DNA from 4 places in the Bacillus cihuensis genome. Region 1 is predicted to be linked to each of the others. Evidence: riboswitches for the same ligand, from Rfam matches in the RefSeq annotation. Region 1 holds a riboswitch; each other region holds the start of a gene.

Region 1 (4,219 bases):
GAGTCCACTCTGAACGTCGGATACGTCACATTCAATCCTAACGAAATCGCAGTCATTAGCTTAGATGGGTGTTTCACTAACCCTAAACAAGGGGATGAAAGAATAACCCCTGCTAAATCCAACTCTTCTTGCTGGAGTAGTCTAATTGCAATTAAACCACCCATACTATGACCAAGTAAAAAAACCGGGAGGGAATATTGATATGCTTCCTCGATCCATTTTTTTACTTCAAGTAAATATTGATCAAAGGATTGAATATGTCCTCTATATGCACGAGTTGTCATACCCTGCCCTGGAAGATCTCCCATAATCACATGGTAACCGGCGGACCGCCACATTTGTGATAGCCATTTATAGCGTCCGTGATGCTCCATAGCACCATGAACGATGACGATGACTCCTTTTGGGGTAACGTCTGCCTCCCATTTCCACATATGAAAATCTCCTCCTACTATTCCTCAAGATGCTAAATCTTTATTTACACTTTGCTATTCTTTATTTTATCCCGGATTATCAGGCTATAATACTATTTACAAAAATTGTTCGTACACGGATTAAGACTTCAGTCTAATTATCGCATAAAGATTGAATCTATTATAACGAAATACCTCGAACTATTGTATAGTAAAAATAACGAAACGGAAAGGATATGATGGATTAATGATTCTTTACGCCTATAAAGGAAAAAAACCAGAAATTGCACCGAGTGCCTACCTCGCTGATAACGCTGTCGTAACGGGCGATGTCATGATTGGCGAGGAAACAACAATCTGGTTCAATTCTGTTATTCGCGGCGATGTAGCGCCAACCATTATTGGTAACAAAGTGAACATTCAAGATAACAGCGTTCTTCATCAAAGCCCAAACAACCCGCTCATTATTGAAGATGAAGTGACTGTTGGTCATCAAGTCACCCTACATAGTTGCAAACTACGCAAAGGAGCGCTTATCGGGATGGGGTCAATCATTCTGGACGAAGCAGAAATCGGCGAGGGAGCATTTATCGGTGCTGGAAGCCTCGTGCCACAGGGGAAAGTTATTCCACCCCATACACTCGCTTTCGGGCGCCCCGCTAAAGTCGTGCGGGAACTGAACGATGCAGATCGGGAAGACATGAAACGCATCGTCCGCGAATACGCGGAAAAAGGGCAGTACTACAAGAATGAGAAACAAATTCTAGATTGATCTTATTAAAAGGGTGCGTCTGACCTCACATTCTATTCATCGCATATTATGTTCAAGTGCTTTTAGATGTGAGATCTAACTTTCACCCTTTTACACATATTTATTCTTAAATTGACTCGCTCCTCACAATTAGAAAATCGCTATACGCATTTACACGCTCTCCTAGTCTCTTCTATAATAACTCATACCTCCCAGTATTTCTTAGTAAATTATCCAAAAAAAAGAAAACCACAATGTGGATTCCTCTTTTTTTGGATATTATTGAGCTTGTTCTTTCAATGTTGCTGCTTTGTCTGTGCGTTCCCAAGGAAGATCAACGTCTGTACGGCCGAAATGTCCATAAGCCGCTGTTTGTTTGTAAATTGGGCGACGTAAGTCAAGCATATTGATAATACCAGCTGGACGTAGGTCGAAGTTAGCACGCACCAAGTCAACTAATACCTCTTCGCTCACTTTTCCAGTTCCAAATGTATCAATTGCGATTGACACTGGTTGCGCTACACCAATTGCATACGCCAATTGCACTTCTGCTTTATCAGCAAGTCCTGCAGCTACGATGTTTTTCGCAACATAACGAGCAGCATAGGCTGCAGAGCGGTCAACTTTTGTTGCATCCTTACCAGAGAATGCGCCACCGCCGTGACGTGCATACCCGCCGTATGTGTCAACGATAATTTTACGTCCTGTAAGACCAGCATCACCTTGTGGTCCACCGATAACAAAGCGACCCGTTGGGTTAATGAAGTACTTCGTATCAGCATCGATTAATTCAGCAGGAACGACTGCTTTGATTACATGTTCTTTTAAGTCTGCTTGAATTTGTTCTAATGTTGTTTCTTCATCATGTTGTGTTGAAATAACGATTGTATCAACACGAACCGGTTGATTGTTCTCATCATATTCGATCGTTACTTGTGTTTTTCCATCTGGACGTAAGTAAGCTAGTGTGCCATCTTTACGAACAGCAGTCAAACGGTGAGAAAGTTTGTGTGCCAATGAAATCGGAAGTGGCATAAGCTCTTCTGTTTCATTACAAGCAAATCCGAACATTAAACCTTGGTCCCCTGCACCGATTGCTTCGATTTCAGCATCGCTCATTGTACCTTCACGTGCTTCAAGCGCTTGGTCAACACCTAAAGCGATATCTGCTGATTGCTCATCAATTGAACTTAAAACAGCACATGTCTCAGCATCGAAACCAAATTTTGCACGAGTATAGCCAATTCCTGCAATTGTTTCACGAACGATTTTCGGGATATCTACATATGCAGATGTTGTAATTTCACCAGCTACTAATACAAGACCAGTAGTTACTGAAGTTTCACATGCAACACGCGCATTAGCATCCTTTTCAAGAATAGCATCTAAAATTGAATCTGAAATCTGATCACAAATCTTATCCGGATGGCCTTCTGTAACAGACTCAGAAGTAAAAAGACGACGTTTTGTTGACATCTTAATTCCTCCTTAAATATTGAAAATATGTGTTAGGTACGCAAACGGAGGATTTTACCCCATCCATTTCATCCACCTTTTTTGACGGAGCTCGTTCCCTTATTGGTTTCTATAATAGATGCAGAACTTCTCAGCATTGTTCATCAGTGTTCCCGAAAAACATAAAAACCTTCCCTGTCATTGAGGAAAGGTTTATTAACTGAATCTATCCTTTCACTCTTATCGTTCAAGGGTCTTTTACCTTGCTCAGGTTAGCACCAACGCCAAAATTATTAAAAGAAAAATTGCTTACTTGCAATAAATCTTTCTCAAAATTTCTACACTTCGGCAGGTTGCTGGGTTTCTTAGGGCCTGTCCCTCCACCAACTCGGGATAAGAGAATCCGTACAATTTAAAATAATAACGTAATACACGGAAAAGTGTCAAGAATTTTTTCCTTAATCTTAGGAACCATTAACATGTGTCCTTTATTTCAATCAGTGGAGTTTTACTTCATTCCCACTGAATATTAGTCCCGTCTAGTGTCGCAAATACATGCGCTACGCTTTTTCAATTCCTTTTAGCCTTAAGTTAGGAGCTACAGCCCATAATACGGGGTAAATTACCTATTTCTGAAAAAAATGAGTTTAACACTACAATTAGTATAGACTATTAAACCTAATGTGTTATACTACTTCTATAAATAACAGTAAAGGAAGGTATCTCATATATGAATACAGTGGGCATTTCAAATGAGTTACATCAATTATTAACCGGATCAAATGTAAACGTACAGCTTTCTGTACCTCAATTAGTTGAGAAGGTTCTTAAAAGAAATGAAGGCATTCTTACATCAACTGGTGCAGTTAGCGCAGAAACCGGAAAATATACAGGACGGTCTCCTAAAGATAAGTATATAGTGGAAGAATTAGCATTCAATGACAAAATCGACTGGGGTCCGGTGAATCAACCTATTTCTGAAGATGCTTTTGCAAACCTTTACAATAAAGTAATGAACTATTTAAAACAAAAAGATGAGATTTTTGTATTCAAAGGATTCGCTGGCGCAGATGCTCAGCACCGCCTTCCTATTCAGGTCATCAATGAGTATGCTTGGCACAACTTGTTTGCCCATCAATTGTTTGTGCGTCCGAATAATGAGGAGTTACTCGGTCATCAAGCAGAATTTACGGTCATTTCTGCTCCCGGCTTCAAAGCGGATCCTATCGTTGACGGAACAAGATCAGAAACATTCATCATTATTTCATTTGAACGACGTACCGTACTAATCGGTGGGACTGAATATGCCGGAGAAATGAAAAAATCTGTTTTTTCCATTATGAATTACTTGCTCCCCGAAGCAGGAATTCTTCCGATGCACTGTTCAGCAAACGTCGGTAGAGAAGGGGATGTTGCTCTGTTCTTTGGTTTGTCTGGAACAGGTAAAACCACTTTATCCGCTGATCCAAGTCGAAAATTAATTGGCGATGATGAGCATGGCTGGTCTTCTAATGGTGTTTTCAACATCGAGGGTGGCTGCTATGCCAAAACAATCAACCTATCACGTGAAAAAGAACCACAAATTTTTGATGCCATTCGC
Region 2 (4,219 bases), on a different contig from region 1:
AAGAAACAAACCAACCTAAAAATAGTAGCCCCCAAATGGTGTGATACCTTTTCCAACCTTCCTTTTTCATTCAATACACTTCCAATTCTCCTATTAATGTCTTATCCAACTTATAAAACCTCTATGGCGTTAAAACGCCGCCATTTATCACAACGACAATCCAGTAGCCTGCTACACTCGCCTAATCACAATGGTGGCGGTGCTAAGCCGGAATTTGAAGTACGTTCCATAATACAAATAAGATTACGTGCAAAGTAGATTGCTATATTAGTAAGTAGCGAAGCCCCGTCCCCATGTCCTTCATACAAAAGAGACCGTCCCATAGGGTTTTAGACCCCACATCTACTAAATATCCGTTTATATAACGTGTACATGACACAATAAACTGTGTATAGCATGTGAGATCATTGAGCCTTGGGACAGCCTGATTTGGCAAAGTATCCCTCTTATTTATCAAAGCATGCCGTTTTGCAGGAATTAGCACCTATTTAACTAGATTGTTAAAGGGTTGCCGGGTTTCGTAGGGCCAGTCCCTCCACCACTCTCTATAAGAGTTTATTTTATTGTTACTTCCAAACGTCTTGTGCAATATTCACAACGTGGCATACTTTTGCCCATTGTTCTTCTTCTGTCAGTACATTTCCTTCTTCTGTTGAAGCAAACCCGCATTGTGGACTCAAACAGATTTGATCTAATGGAACATATTTTGAAGCTTCTGCAATTCTTTCTTTAATCCGTTCAGGGTCTTCCAATTCGCCTTTTTTAGAAGTGATTAAGCCTAATACAACGTAAAGATCCGGTCGATTGATATGGCGTAACGGTTCAAAGCCACCTGAACGATCGTCATCAAATTCAAGGAAAAGACCGTCAAGATTTAATCCACCGAAGATCGTTTTAGAAGCATCCTCATAACCACCAGTGGATGAATACGTAGATCTGAAATTGCCTCGGCAAATGTGCATCGTAATGATCATATCATCCGGCTTATTTGCAATAGCCTCGTTGATTCCTCTTTGGAACAATTGTGCCAATGTAGCAGGATCAGACCCTCTATTAGCAATTTGTTCTCTCCCTTTTTCTGAAAAGAATAGGGACCAAGCTGTATCATCTAATTGCAGATAACGACAACCTGCATCATAAAGCGCCTGAATCACACCTTGGTAAGCAGCAATTAAATCATCATAAAATTCTTCGTGAGTGCGGTACACGTCTGTGTCAAGTGTTCCTCTGAAATAAAGCATATTGGGACTAGGTATTGCAAATTTTGCAACAGCATCGCCTGCAATACTATGAAGGAACTTATAATGGTCGATCATGTAATGATCGGAAAATGAGATTTTTCCAGTTACCTTAATGCCGTGTGCTCTCGTTTTAACGCCGTTAAATTGAATACCATCATTTGTTTCATGAAACAAAACGCCATCAAAACCTGAAAGAAAGTCTAAATGCCACCAAGCACGTCTAAATTCGCCATCAGTAACAGCGTTAAGACCAGCTTCTTTTTGCTTTTCAACTAACTTTATAATTTCCTCGTCCTCAATTTTACGTAATTCATCAGCGGTAATGTCACCGTTCTCCTTTTGTAACCGGGCCTGCTTAAGACGTTCTGGTCGTAAAAAGCTACCGACGTGATCGGCTTTAAATGGTGCATTCGTTACTAGTTCTTGTGCTGCTAACTCTGTCATGTTATTTCCTACTTTCTTTTATAGATTTTTCTTCAAGCATTTAATTAGTTCGAATTTTTCTCTTATAAACAAAAATAAAAGGGCCCTCAATAAGAAGAGGGCCCACGAAAATACGAGGACGATCTTCTTATCTTCTAGGCATGTTCTATACCTATTGGAATTAGCACCTTGCCGAAAACCGGCTGGTTGCTGAGACATCGTCGGGCCAATCCCTCCGTCTCTCTTGATAAGAATATGAATATGTAATTATTTGAAAAATCCGATTTATCCAACTTTATCATGCTGTAAAGGAAAAAACAAGTAGTTTTTTAACCGAGAAAGATTGGATCCGTTGAAATTTCACTTTATTTGAAGGAATAAAAGCTGGTAGAAGTGAGGTCTTCACGTCAAGATCCTGTTTGAGTTTTGGGTGAACTAGGTCTTCATTTTCAGTAAGGCGGATGCTAAACCTCGTCTATTTAATGATCAAAATAATATTGGGATTTTTAATTAGGAAATCATGTTTAACGTACCATTTTCTCTTCCCGTTCCGCTGCTTCAAGAGCGGCAATGGTCTGTTTGATTGAAATGATTTCTAATTGAATTTGTTGGATTTTCTCCGCTAACGTTGTAAATACGGAGCTGAATTGATTGTTACTTATGTCGCGATAGTTTGTTAACATTCCTACGGCTCTCGTATTATCAAAGGTATGGGCGAGTGCTGCATTCCAAGTGTTTGTAGAAAGCTCAGGTTCCGACACCAATCTTTCATGATGGATAAAATCCTGTTGGCAAGAATTCAATTCACTATTACAAATTTGGAGACGATGAAGTTGCTCTTCTTTCAATCTTAATAAACTATAATAATAAGCTAAAGACATCTATTGACCACCTCTTTTTTCCTTAGCGATTGAACGAATGAACGTATCTCAAGAAAACAAGTACTTTTACTATATCATGGAAAAACAGGGCTATATAATCAAAATGTATGATTTTCCGATATTTAGTAGTTGGGTCTTATTGACTATAGAGTAATTTGTGGATGGTTGTACGAAGGTGTGATTAAGTACAAATCTCGACATGTAATTCGTCATTCAATCATCTTTCAAGTAAGAAAATAAGCGGTTTTTTTATACATTTAATCAATCGATTGATTGATTACTTAAATATTCTCCCCCGATTCGACTATAATGCCAATAGAAGGAATGAACTGGAGGAGTTTTATATGATATATGCTATCGGCAAATTTTTACAAATTATTCTCAATCCATGTATAACTGAGCCGAGGAGATACGTGAGTTTTCGGCCCATTTAATCAATCGATTGATTATTGCATTGTCTGACTGAAGTTTCACTTTATCTCGACAATTCGGTTTTTTATTCCAATATCAGGAATTAATGTGTATAATTTTCTATAGTATAGTAGTGGAGTTTTAAAGAGAAAGGGGGCTTACTGTGACGGATTCTAATGAATACATCCCCTTTGAAAAGAAGCGGGAGATCTTTCAGGAAGAACTTAAGATCCTAAGAGAAAAACGATTGATTCCTAAATCTGATTACATAAGACTTAGCAGTGCATATGAACGGCATTATCACCAAGTGCGGCAGCAAGTAGCAATAATGGAAAAGCAACAGAAAAAAGATGAAACGGTTCAATCGAGCGAAATTCCAAATGAAGTTCCACATAACATTCAGCGAACTGAAGAGTTCGTGCAAAAACCAATTCAAGATTCATTACAAACACCAATGGCTAGCCCAAAACCAAGGCAAGTCATTCAACAGCAATCTGTTGTGAAACCTGTAAAATCAGTGGAGCAAATTCGAGAAAGAAATATAACACTTGTCTTGGTAATGGGTGTGATTCTGCTCTTGTTTGGCGGTCTTATATTAGCGACGTCAACGTGGGGAGCCTTGAATGCTGTTCTGAAAGTTTTCTGTATTAGCATGGTGTCAGTGTTTTTCTTTGGGATGGCTTTTATCGCCTTCAAACTAAAAATTAAGCAAACGGCCTTTGCCTTTTTAACGCTCGCAAGTCTATTCATTCCAATTACGATATTATCAGCTTCGTATTATCGGATATTTGGAGAATATTTATCGTTACAAGGTGATGGGAGAGGGTTATTAGGGTTGATTGGCGGAGTGATTTGTTTGGGGCTCTATTTTGTAATTGCTAAGCGTTTTGCTTCGAAATTATTCACTATTCTTTCATTGTTCACCTTTGCGTTAGCGGCATGCTTCGGCTTCACCTATGTGGCGCCAACTACAGAAACATTATTTATACTACTCATAATGTTTAACTTATTATTTTTATGGTATATGGATCGTTTGAAAAATCATCAACAATTGGCGTTATTCAAACCCTATTTATTTTACTTCATCCAATTCAAAATTATAGTCGAAGCGTTTGTTGTGTTTGTGCTAGCTTCAAGCACAGTATTTTATTCGTTTACTTTGCTCTTAGCATCACTGCAATTCCTACTGTTAACAATAAAATACAATCAAAAATATTATAATTTTGCCTTTAGTATTGTATTCAGCTACGGCTATATCCATCT
Region 3 (4,219 bases), on a different contig from region 1:
GCGGTTTTGTAAATGATACGTATATTTTCCAAGATGGGGTTTGCTATCGTAAAGGATCGGGGGAACAGTTGAATAATGCTACATGTGAACCATATCGGCAAACTGTATATGATGAATTAGGGTTGTCTGATGAGATTATATTTGGAGATTTATTGCGGTTTACCAGTACAAAAGATTAAAAAAAGAAGGTGTCCAAGGGTCAGGCCTCGCAACAACTAAATACAGTATATTAGGATACTATGAAACATTCCATACTGATTTAGAGTGAGAGGTCAGACCCTTTTGACACTCTTCTTCAAGAAAAAATTTATTAAACGGTAAGTACCAGTTTACTTTTTTCCAAGGCTTCCGAAAAATCTTTAATCAGGTCATCTGGATTTTCAAGGCCCGCTGAAAGACGAAGTAAGCTTTTCGTGATGCCTCGTTTTTCACGTTCACAGTCAGGCATTGCAGCGTGTGACATCTTCGCTGGATAAGATAAAATCGTTTCGACAGCACCAAGGCTTACAGCAAAAACTGGTAGAGTAACATTAGAAACAAAGGAGCGTAGCACATCTTCATTTTCTAATTCAAACGAAAATACTGCACCAGCTGATTTCGCTTGTTGCTTTTGCAAAGCAAATTGTGGATGGCTGTTAAGTCCTGGATAATGAACTTTTTTTACAAGGGGATGGGATTCCAAGAATGCCGCGATTTTTTGAGCGGATTGCACAGAGTGCTCCATTCGAACATGCAATGTTTTCAGACCTCGCATGACAAGCCATGCATCTTGTACGCCAAGAACAGCTCCGAATGAATTTTGCAGAAATCTGAGTTTTTCTGCTATTTCTGGATCCCGTACGACAGCAAGGCCGGCAACGACATCGCTATGTCCTGATAAAAATTTAGTCGCGCTATGAAGGACTATATCTGCTCCCAATGTTAGTGGCTTTTGCAACGCTGGCGTTAGAAATGTATTGTCAACAAATGTTAATGCACCAATTTGTTTCGCAATACAACAGATTCCATGAATATCGGTTACCTTCAAAAGGGGATTGGAAGGAGTTTCGATATAAATGGCTTTCGTATTAGGTTGAATGGCTGACTTCACATTTGCTATGTCAGTCATATCAACAAAGCTATGTTCAATATTAAAGCGGGAAAGTACTTGTGTGACCATCCGAAATGTTCCGCCATACACGTCTTCAGATACGATCACATGATCGCCAGCTGATAAAAGCATTAAAGCAGTAGAAATAGCCGACATTCCTGATGCGAAGGCAAATCCATTTGTACCTTCTTCTAGTCCTGCAATGATCTCTTCTAACGCTTCGCGAGTGGGATTCCCGCTTCGGCTGTAATCATATTTCCCAAACTGGTCACAATCAAATTGATGGAAAGTGGAAGCATGCTGAATCGGCACGCTAACTGCTCCGTTTCTTGAATCAAATTTATGGTTATTATGGAGAAGCAATGTTTCAAAGCTGAAATGGTCGGCTGTCATGCTAAAACCTCCTTTTTCATCTTAGCGAATGCTTGATCTAGATCATGGATAATATCTTCCGATGCTTCAATACCTACAGAGAATCGAAGCAGCCTATTACATATACCATTTGCGAATCTTATCTCTTCAGGGATGTCTCCATGTGTTTGTGTGGCAGGGTAGGTAATAAAACTTTCCGCTCCGCCAAGGCTTTCAGCAAATGAGATAAGGTTCAAGCTTTGCAAAAATGAATTCACATATTGTTCATCGCTTACTCGGAAAGAAAGCATTCCGCCTTTTCCTGGATAGAGAACATCTGTAATGGATTCATGGGTAGAAAGATAATCTGCAAGTTTCCGTGCGTTTTCTTGATGTCTTTCCATTCGCAAAGAAAGTGTCTTCATACCACGCATTAACAGCCATGAATCGAATGGACTTAGTACTGCACCTGCACTATTATGGTGATGTGCTAGAGCTTCAGAAAGATCTTTACCTTTTGATACTATGAGTCCGGCAAGTACATCATTATGTCCGCCTAAATATTTTGTAGCACTGTGAATCACAATATCGGCGCCGTTTTCTAGCGGTTTTTGCAGAAGAGGTGTATAGAATGTATTATCCACGATTAATAAGACATCGTACTGTTTTGCAATAGCTGACACTGCATCAATATCTGTTTCCTGCATTAGCGGATTCGTAGGCGTTTCAAGAAAAATCGCTTTTGTTTGAGGGGAAATACTGTTTTTAATCTCGGCTATGTTATTTGTATCAACATATGTACATGTTAACCCCCATTTTTTAAAATCCTTTTCCAGCAATCGATAGGTGCCGCCGTATAAATCATTGCTGACAATCCATTCATCACCAGACTGGAAAAGGGAAAGAACTGTGAAAATGGCAGCCATTCCAGAGCTGCAAGCAAATCCTTGATCGCCACCTTCAAGATTAGCTATCGCTTGTTCGAGCAGCTGACGAGTTGGGTTTCCTGACCGAGAATAATCATATCCAGTTGATTGGCCAATGCCATTATGGCGATATGCAGTAGAGAAATATACAGGAGGACTTACTGTACCAGTTACAGTTTCACTTCGATTCCCTAATTGAGCTAATTGTGTATCAATTTTCACTATCGTTCACGGCTCCTTTTCTAGAAAATAAAAAAAGTCTTCTTTAAGAAGAAGACTTTATAAGCGCATAAGTATGCAGTCTCTTCTTATCTACCAAGCATAAATAGCTTGATGGAATTAGCACCTTGGCAATATGTTATTATTGCTGGTTGCTGAGGCGTCACAGGGCCATTCCCTCGACCTCTCTTGATAAGAAATCCTGATTATTTAGTTAATTATGAATTTACTATACTTTATCTTTAATGTCAATTAAAAGCAAATCCATATTTATGTATTAAGAAACGATGGACAGCTTTTTTTTTATTTGCTTTTAAATGCAAAACATTTGTACAATAATAATGTATGTAGAATTTTTAAAAACTAAAGCGCTAACAAAATAAAGGGGATTCCTACTAAGTAGGACTGTATTAGCGTTATAACAGAGATTTGGAGGAGAAGAAATGGAATACAGAATTGAGAAAGATACAATGGGGGAAGTAAAGGTTCCTTCTGACAAGTATTGGGGTGCACAAACTGAAAGAAGCCGTAACAACTTCAAAATAGGCTATGAAAAAATGCCGATTGAATTAATTCATGCGTTTGCTTATGTAAAACAAGCGGCAGCTAAAGTGAATTTTGATCTTGGTGATTTATCTGAAATGAAGAAAAATGCCATAGTAAAAATATGTGGAGAAATTCTTGAAGGTACATTGGACGAGCATTTCCCACTCGTTGTCTGGCAAACGGGTAGTGGTACACAAAGTAATATGAACGTAAATGAAGTCATCGCAAACAAAGGAAACGAATGGTTGAAGGAAAATGGCAGTGATGAAAAGCTTCATCCAAACGATGATGTGAACAAAGGGCAAAGCTCAAATGATACATTCCCAACTGCGATGCATATAGCGGCGTATGTTGAAGTAGCAAGCAAATTGGTTCCTGCGATCAAAGTGCTCAGAGATACATTTGCTGCGAAAGAACAGGAATTCGCGGATATCGTAAAAATCGGTCGTACACATTTACAAGATGCTACACCAATCACACTTGGGCAAGAAATCAGCGGCTGGAGAGCGATGCTTGATAAATCACTTTATATGATTGAGGAGAGCAGCAAGCATATTTTGAATTTGGCACTTGGTGGAACAGCCGTCGGAACAGGAATTAACTCTAAACCAGAATTTGCTGCACTTTCTGCACAACAAATGGCAGCTGATACTGGATATGATTTTGTTACCTCGGATAATAAATTCCATGCATTAACAAGTCACGATGAAATTGCCTATGCACATGGTGCCATCAAAGCACTTGCTGCAGACTTGATGAAGATCGCAAACGATGTAAGATGGTTAGCGAGCGGTCCAAGAAGTGGTATCGCAGAAATCGCAATTCCTGAAAATGAACCAGGAAGTTCAATTATGCCTGGTAAAGTAAATCCAACTCAAAGTGAAGCATTAACGATGATTGCGGTACAAGTAGTCGGAAATGATACAGCTATCTCATTCGCTGCAAGCCAAGGAAATTTTGAATTGAATGTATACAAGCCTGTAATCATTTATAACTTCTTACAATCGGTAAAACTATTGACTGACGGAATTCACTCATTCAATGATAACTGTGCAGTAGGAATTACAGCAAACTTAGAAAAAATTAA
Region 4 (4,219 bases), 730 kb from region 1:
ATCGCTAAATCTACGACTCTATTCGCGCTGTTTGTTGCAATATATTTCACGGCGGCTAGTTCTGAACCCATGTACGCCCGTTTCTCAGGGTATTCAATCCATTTTCTTGCAACAGAAAATAACACTTCCCGAGCGTTAAATAATTCTAGTTCCATTTTTCCTATTTTTCTTCTTACGTCCGGTACATCACTAATTGGACCTGGCAGTGTACTAGGACGATAGGTAGATGCGAAAGATACAGCATACTCTTTTGCAGAAAGGGCGATTCCAATGTACACAGCAGGTACTTGAAGATACCAGCCATTCGGATGGGGTTGATTAAGCTCTTCTTGTACCAATAATGCATCCGATTCTACCCAGACTTGATCTAAAATCAGATCATCACTCTTTGTGCCCCGCATCGAAATACTATCCCATGTTTCTTCCACAGACACACCTTCCAGCTTATGATCAACAAGTACAAAGCCTTTCTTGCCAGTTTGATTGACATCGACAGTGACGATTGAATAATCGAGTGCGACGGCCATGGAGGTGAAGGATTTAACGCCATTGATCCGCCAGCCGTTGCCTTCTTTGATGGCAGTCGTGGTGGGAATCCCGCCTCTGGAAGGGCTCCCCGTTGCGCGTTCGGATTGTGCCACATTGATCAGGGCGTTGTCATGAACAATCCACTGACAAAGCTTGGCAAAGCTTTCTTCTTTCCAGTGTCTTCTTTCGGCTGCCTCAAGGATGCAGCCTAGATGCCAGCCAAGGGAAAGAGCGGTTGGTGCATCACCTTGTGCGATGATTTCCTGAATGAATAGAAATTCATATAAATCAATTCCAGCACCACCATATTCTTTCGGAACAGTGAGTGCTAAGAAGCCCTGTTCCTTTAAATCTTCAAAGTTTTCATAGGGAAATTCGCCCTCTCTGTCGATTTTAGCTGCTCTTTTTTTAAAGATATCTGCTAATACTTTTGCTTGTTTTATTCGTCCTTCTTGCGTTTTGTTGACGGGTATTTGCTGATGAACAATGGTCATAACATTTGCCTCCATTTTCTTAACATCAAAAAAGTCCTCATTCGCTGACGAAAGAGGACTTTGTTTCTTAGCTGCTCTTTCTCATCTGCCAGACATTGGAACTGTCTGCTGGAATTAGCACCTTTACTTATCACTTTGGATAAATGGTTGCTGCAGGATCGTAGGACCACTTCCTCCCCTGACTCTTGATAAGAATTTGTTACGTATTCTATTTGATAGCCTCACATTAAATGGAATTCTAATAATTGTCAATACTAAAGTTATGAAAAATTCATAATATAATTATTATTTTAATTGTTAAAAATAATTTGACATAATTTTAATCTTCATGTATATTTTTGTAAATAGCTGAATGAAAATGTTTTTCTTATCTAGAGAGGTGGAGGGACTGGCCCTGTGAAACCTCGGCAACAGACTAGTTTAGTACTGTGCCAATTCCATCGAGCGAAATGCTTGAAAGATAAGAAGGGATGTATGCTTTCGTATGGCAATCAATCCCCTTCTTTTCTTGTAAAAGAAGGGGATTTTTTATGACTTTGAATGGAGTCTGAGAAACCTATTTCGTTTCTTTTAATCCGAGTTTGCGGATAAGAAAAATCATATAATACAGGGAGGAAAAAAAATTGACTAAACAAATCATTTTAAATGCTTTTGATATGAGCAGTTCGATGCACAATTCCCATGGGCTTTGGAAGCATCCAGACAATAAGCGTCATCGCAGGTACAAGGATTTGGACTACTGGATTGAATTAGCAAAGCTATTGGAGCGAGGCAAGTTTGATGCGATTTTTTTTGCAGATGTCCTTGGCATTTATGATATTTATCAGAAGAGTAAAGATCCTTCCATTCGAGATGGCTTACAGGTGCCAGTGAACGATGCATCGCTGCTCATTTCTGCGATGGCCAGTGTAACAGAAAATTTGTCATTCGCAATCACAGTTAGTACGACCTATGAACCACCATTTGGAAATGCAAGACGGTTTTCTACTTTAGACCATTTGACAAAGGGAAGAATTGCATGGAATGTTGTGACTTCTTATCTCCCAAATGCAGCCAGAAACTTTGGGTTACCAGATATGATCAAACATGATGAACGATACAATAAAGCCGATGAGTTCCTTGAGGTGTCTTATAAACTCTGGGAGCAAAGCTGGGAAGACAATGCCATGATTGAAAATGCGGAAACGAATACATTGGTAGATCCCGAAAAAGTACATGAAATCAATCATGAAGGCACCTATTTTAAAGTGGAAGGGCCGCATTTAACTGAACCTTCCATTCAGCGCACGCCTGTCATTTATCAAGCGGGAACATCGGAACGCGGCAGGGAATTCGCAGCCAAACATGCAGAGTGTATATTTGTCGGTGGTCCCACACCTGAGAGAATTCGTTTTTACACAGAGGATATTAGACAGCGAGCACAAACGCATGGTCGTAATCCAGATAATATTAAAATCATTTCTTTTCTGAGTGTTATTGTTGCCGAAACGACGGAAGAGGCTTGGCAGAAGTTCGAGGAATATAACAAAGTATGGAGTTCAGATGCTGCTAAAGCACAGTTCGGAGCTAGCGGTTATGACATTGCCGAGTTTGAGGGCGTGGATCCGAATGAGCCGTTTGAATATAAGAAATCGACGGAAGGCGGCCATTATAAAGCAGCTACTTTAACGAAGGATGCACCGAAGAAATTATCTGTTGGTGAAGCACTTAAACGATTCGAGTCATTAGATCGAACCCAAATTATTGTTGGGAACCCATCAGAGGTTGCGGACGCTATACAACGTCAATTTGAAGAATCAGGAGTAGACGGCTTCAATTTAAACCATTTGGTGACGCCTGGTGATTTGGAATCCTTTATTGAGTTAGTGATTCCAATCTTGCAAGAGCGGGGATTATATAAGAAGCAGTATCAATCAGGTACATTGCGAGAAAAGTTATTTCCTAGGGGGAAAAGTATTTTGCCGGATGACCATCCTGGTAGCCAGTACAGACGTGTCCTTACCGAGCGGTAAAAATAGGAGCGGAGTGGAATAGCCGGATGATTGAGTTGAAGCACATTAAGAAGGAATTTAGGGGTAAAAAGGAAACGATTGTGGGTGTAGATGACGTTTCGCTTACGATCGAGAAGGGAGAAATATTCGCGATTCTGGTGGGCCTATCTATAGGAATGGTTTTGTTTATCACGGATCGCGGAATTTTTAAGAAAATATATGGATTAAACAGGTTTTTGAGATCTTGATCAACCTAATCCGTTCCATTCCGTTTATCCTGATCGTATTCTTAATGTTATTTAAAAATTTTCTCGTGGATACAACCATTAGACCATTAGCAGCGACGGTGACTCTAGCGGTAGCGGGGATTCCTTTTTTTTGCAGAATTAGTAGAATCATCTGCAAGAGATTTGATAAAGGAGTCATCGAAGCTGCGGTTGCTGTCTGGACTTCGGGTTAATCATCACAAACATTATCCTTACAGAAGCCAAGCCAGGATTGATGACCGGCTTTACCATGACTGCCATTATCTTAATCGTCTATTCCGCTATGGTTGGAATCATTGGGGTGGGGGATCGAGGATTTAGCTATTCGTTACGGGTACTATCGTTATGATAATACGATCATGTACACAAACCTCATTTTGGTGGTTGTCTTAGTGCAACTATTCCAATATATAGGGGGGCATATCGCGAAAAGAGTAAACAAACGCTAAAAACAGGGGAGTGGTTAAATTGAAAAAACAAATTTTTGTTTTGCTATTCATACTTGTCATGGGTGCTTTATCTGCTTGTAATTCAGGTAGTTCATCCTCTGCCGGTGAAAAGAAAGAATTAGTACTGGGGGCGACAATCCCGTACAGTGATATGCTAGAAAAAGGAGTCAAGCCTTATTTAGAAGAAAAAGGCTATAAGGTAACCGTGAAAGAATTCAACGATTACATACAGCCAAATACAGCACTGAATAACGGATCACTGGATGCAAACTTGTTTCAGCACGAGGTATATATGAATGCGTTCGCAAAAGAAAATGATATGGAATTAACGAGTGTGATTACGGTACCGACAGCACCCATCGGTATTTATTCTAATAAGTATCAATCATTGGATGAGATTGAGAAAGGCAGTACCATTGTACTTGCAAATGATCCTACCAATCTAGCAAGGGGCTTAACGGTGTTAAAGGATAATGGCATAATCGAATTTG

What was found. Region 1 has a riboswitch for S-adenosylmethionine ahead of metK (methionine adenosyltransferase). Riboswitches for the same ligand answer to the same signal wherever they lie in the genome.
Region 2: another riboswitch for S-adenosylmethionine. It lies ahead of V179_RS0126400 (5-methyltetrahydropteroyltriglutamate--homocysteine S-methyltransferase); the one in region 1 lies ahead of metK (methionine adenosyltransferase).
Region 3: another riboswitch for S-adenosylmethionine. It lies ahead of V179_RS0121205 (methionine biosynthesis PLP-dependent protein); the one in region 1 lies ahead of metK (methionine adenosyltransferase).
Region 4: another riboswitch for S-adenosylmethionine. It lies ahead of V179_RS0113910 (LLM class flavin-dependent oxidoreductase); the one in region 1 lies ahead of metK (methionine adenosyltransferase).

Annotation. Positions count from the first base shown of each region.
Region 1 is NZ_KI632495.1:2,407,753-2,411,971, forward strand. It holds gene V179_RS0117290 (alpha/beta hydrolase) at 1-434, opposite strand, end outside; gene V179_RS0117295 (gamma carbonic anhydrase) at 664-1,185, shown strand; gene metK (methionine adenosyltransferase) at 1,444-2,640, opposite strand; SAM riboswitch class I at 2,857-3,019, opposite strand; gene pckA (phosphoenolpyruvate carboxykinase (ATP)) at 3,350-4,219, shown strand, end outside.
Region 2 is NZ_KI632502.1:17,295-21,513, reverse strand. It holds gene V179_RS28925 (MFS transporter) at 1-70, opposite strand, end outside; SAM riboswitch class I at 444-554, opposite strand; gene V179_RS0126400 (5-methyltetrahydropteroyltriglutamate--homocysteine S-methyltransferase) at 567-1,685, opposite strand; SAM riboswitch class I at 1,810-1,918, opposite strand; gene V179_RS0126395 (YwqH-like family protein) at 2,189-2,545, opposite strand; gene V179_RS0126390 (hypothetical protein) at 3,120-4,219, shown strand, end outside.
Region 3 is NZ_KI632497.1:626,911-631,129, reverse strand. It holds gene V179_RS0121215 (LTA synthase family protein) at 1-179, shown strand, start outside; gene metC (cystathionine beta-lyase) at 311-1,483, opposite strand; gene V179_RS0121205 (methionine biosynthesis PLP-dependent protein) at 1,480-2,592, opposite strand; SAM riboswitch class I at 2,673-2,785, opposite strand; gene fumC (class II fumarate hydratase) at 3,030-4,219, shown strand, end outside.
Region 4 is NZ_KI632495.1:1,681,108-1,685,326, reverse strand. It holds gene V179_RS0113915 (acyl-CoA dehydrogenase family protein) at 1-1,022, opposite strand, end outside; SAM riboswitch class I at 1,101-1,217, opposite strand; SAM riboswitch class I at 1,387-1,489, shown strand; gene V179_RS0113910 (LLM class flavin-dependent oxidoreductase) at 1,646-3,034, shown strand; gene V179_RS30720 (hypothetical protein) at 3,258-3,473, shown strand; gene V179_RS0113900 (MetQ/NlpA family ABC transporter substrate-binding protein) at 3,748-4,219, shown strand, end outside.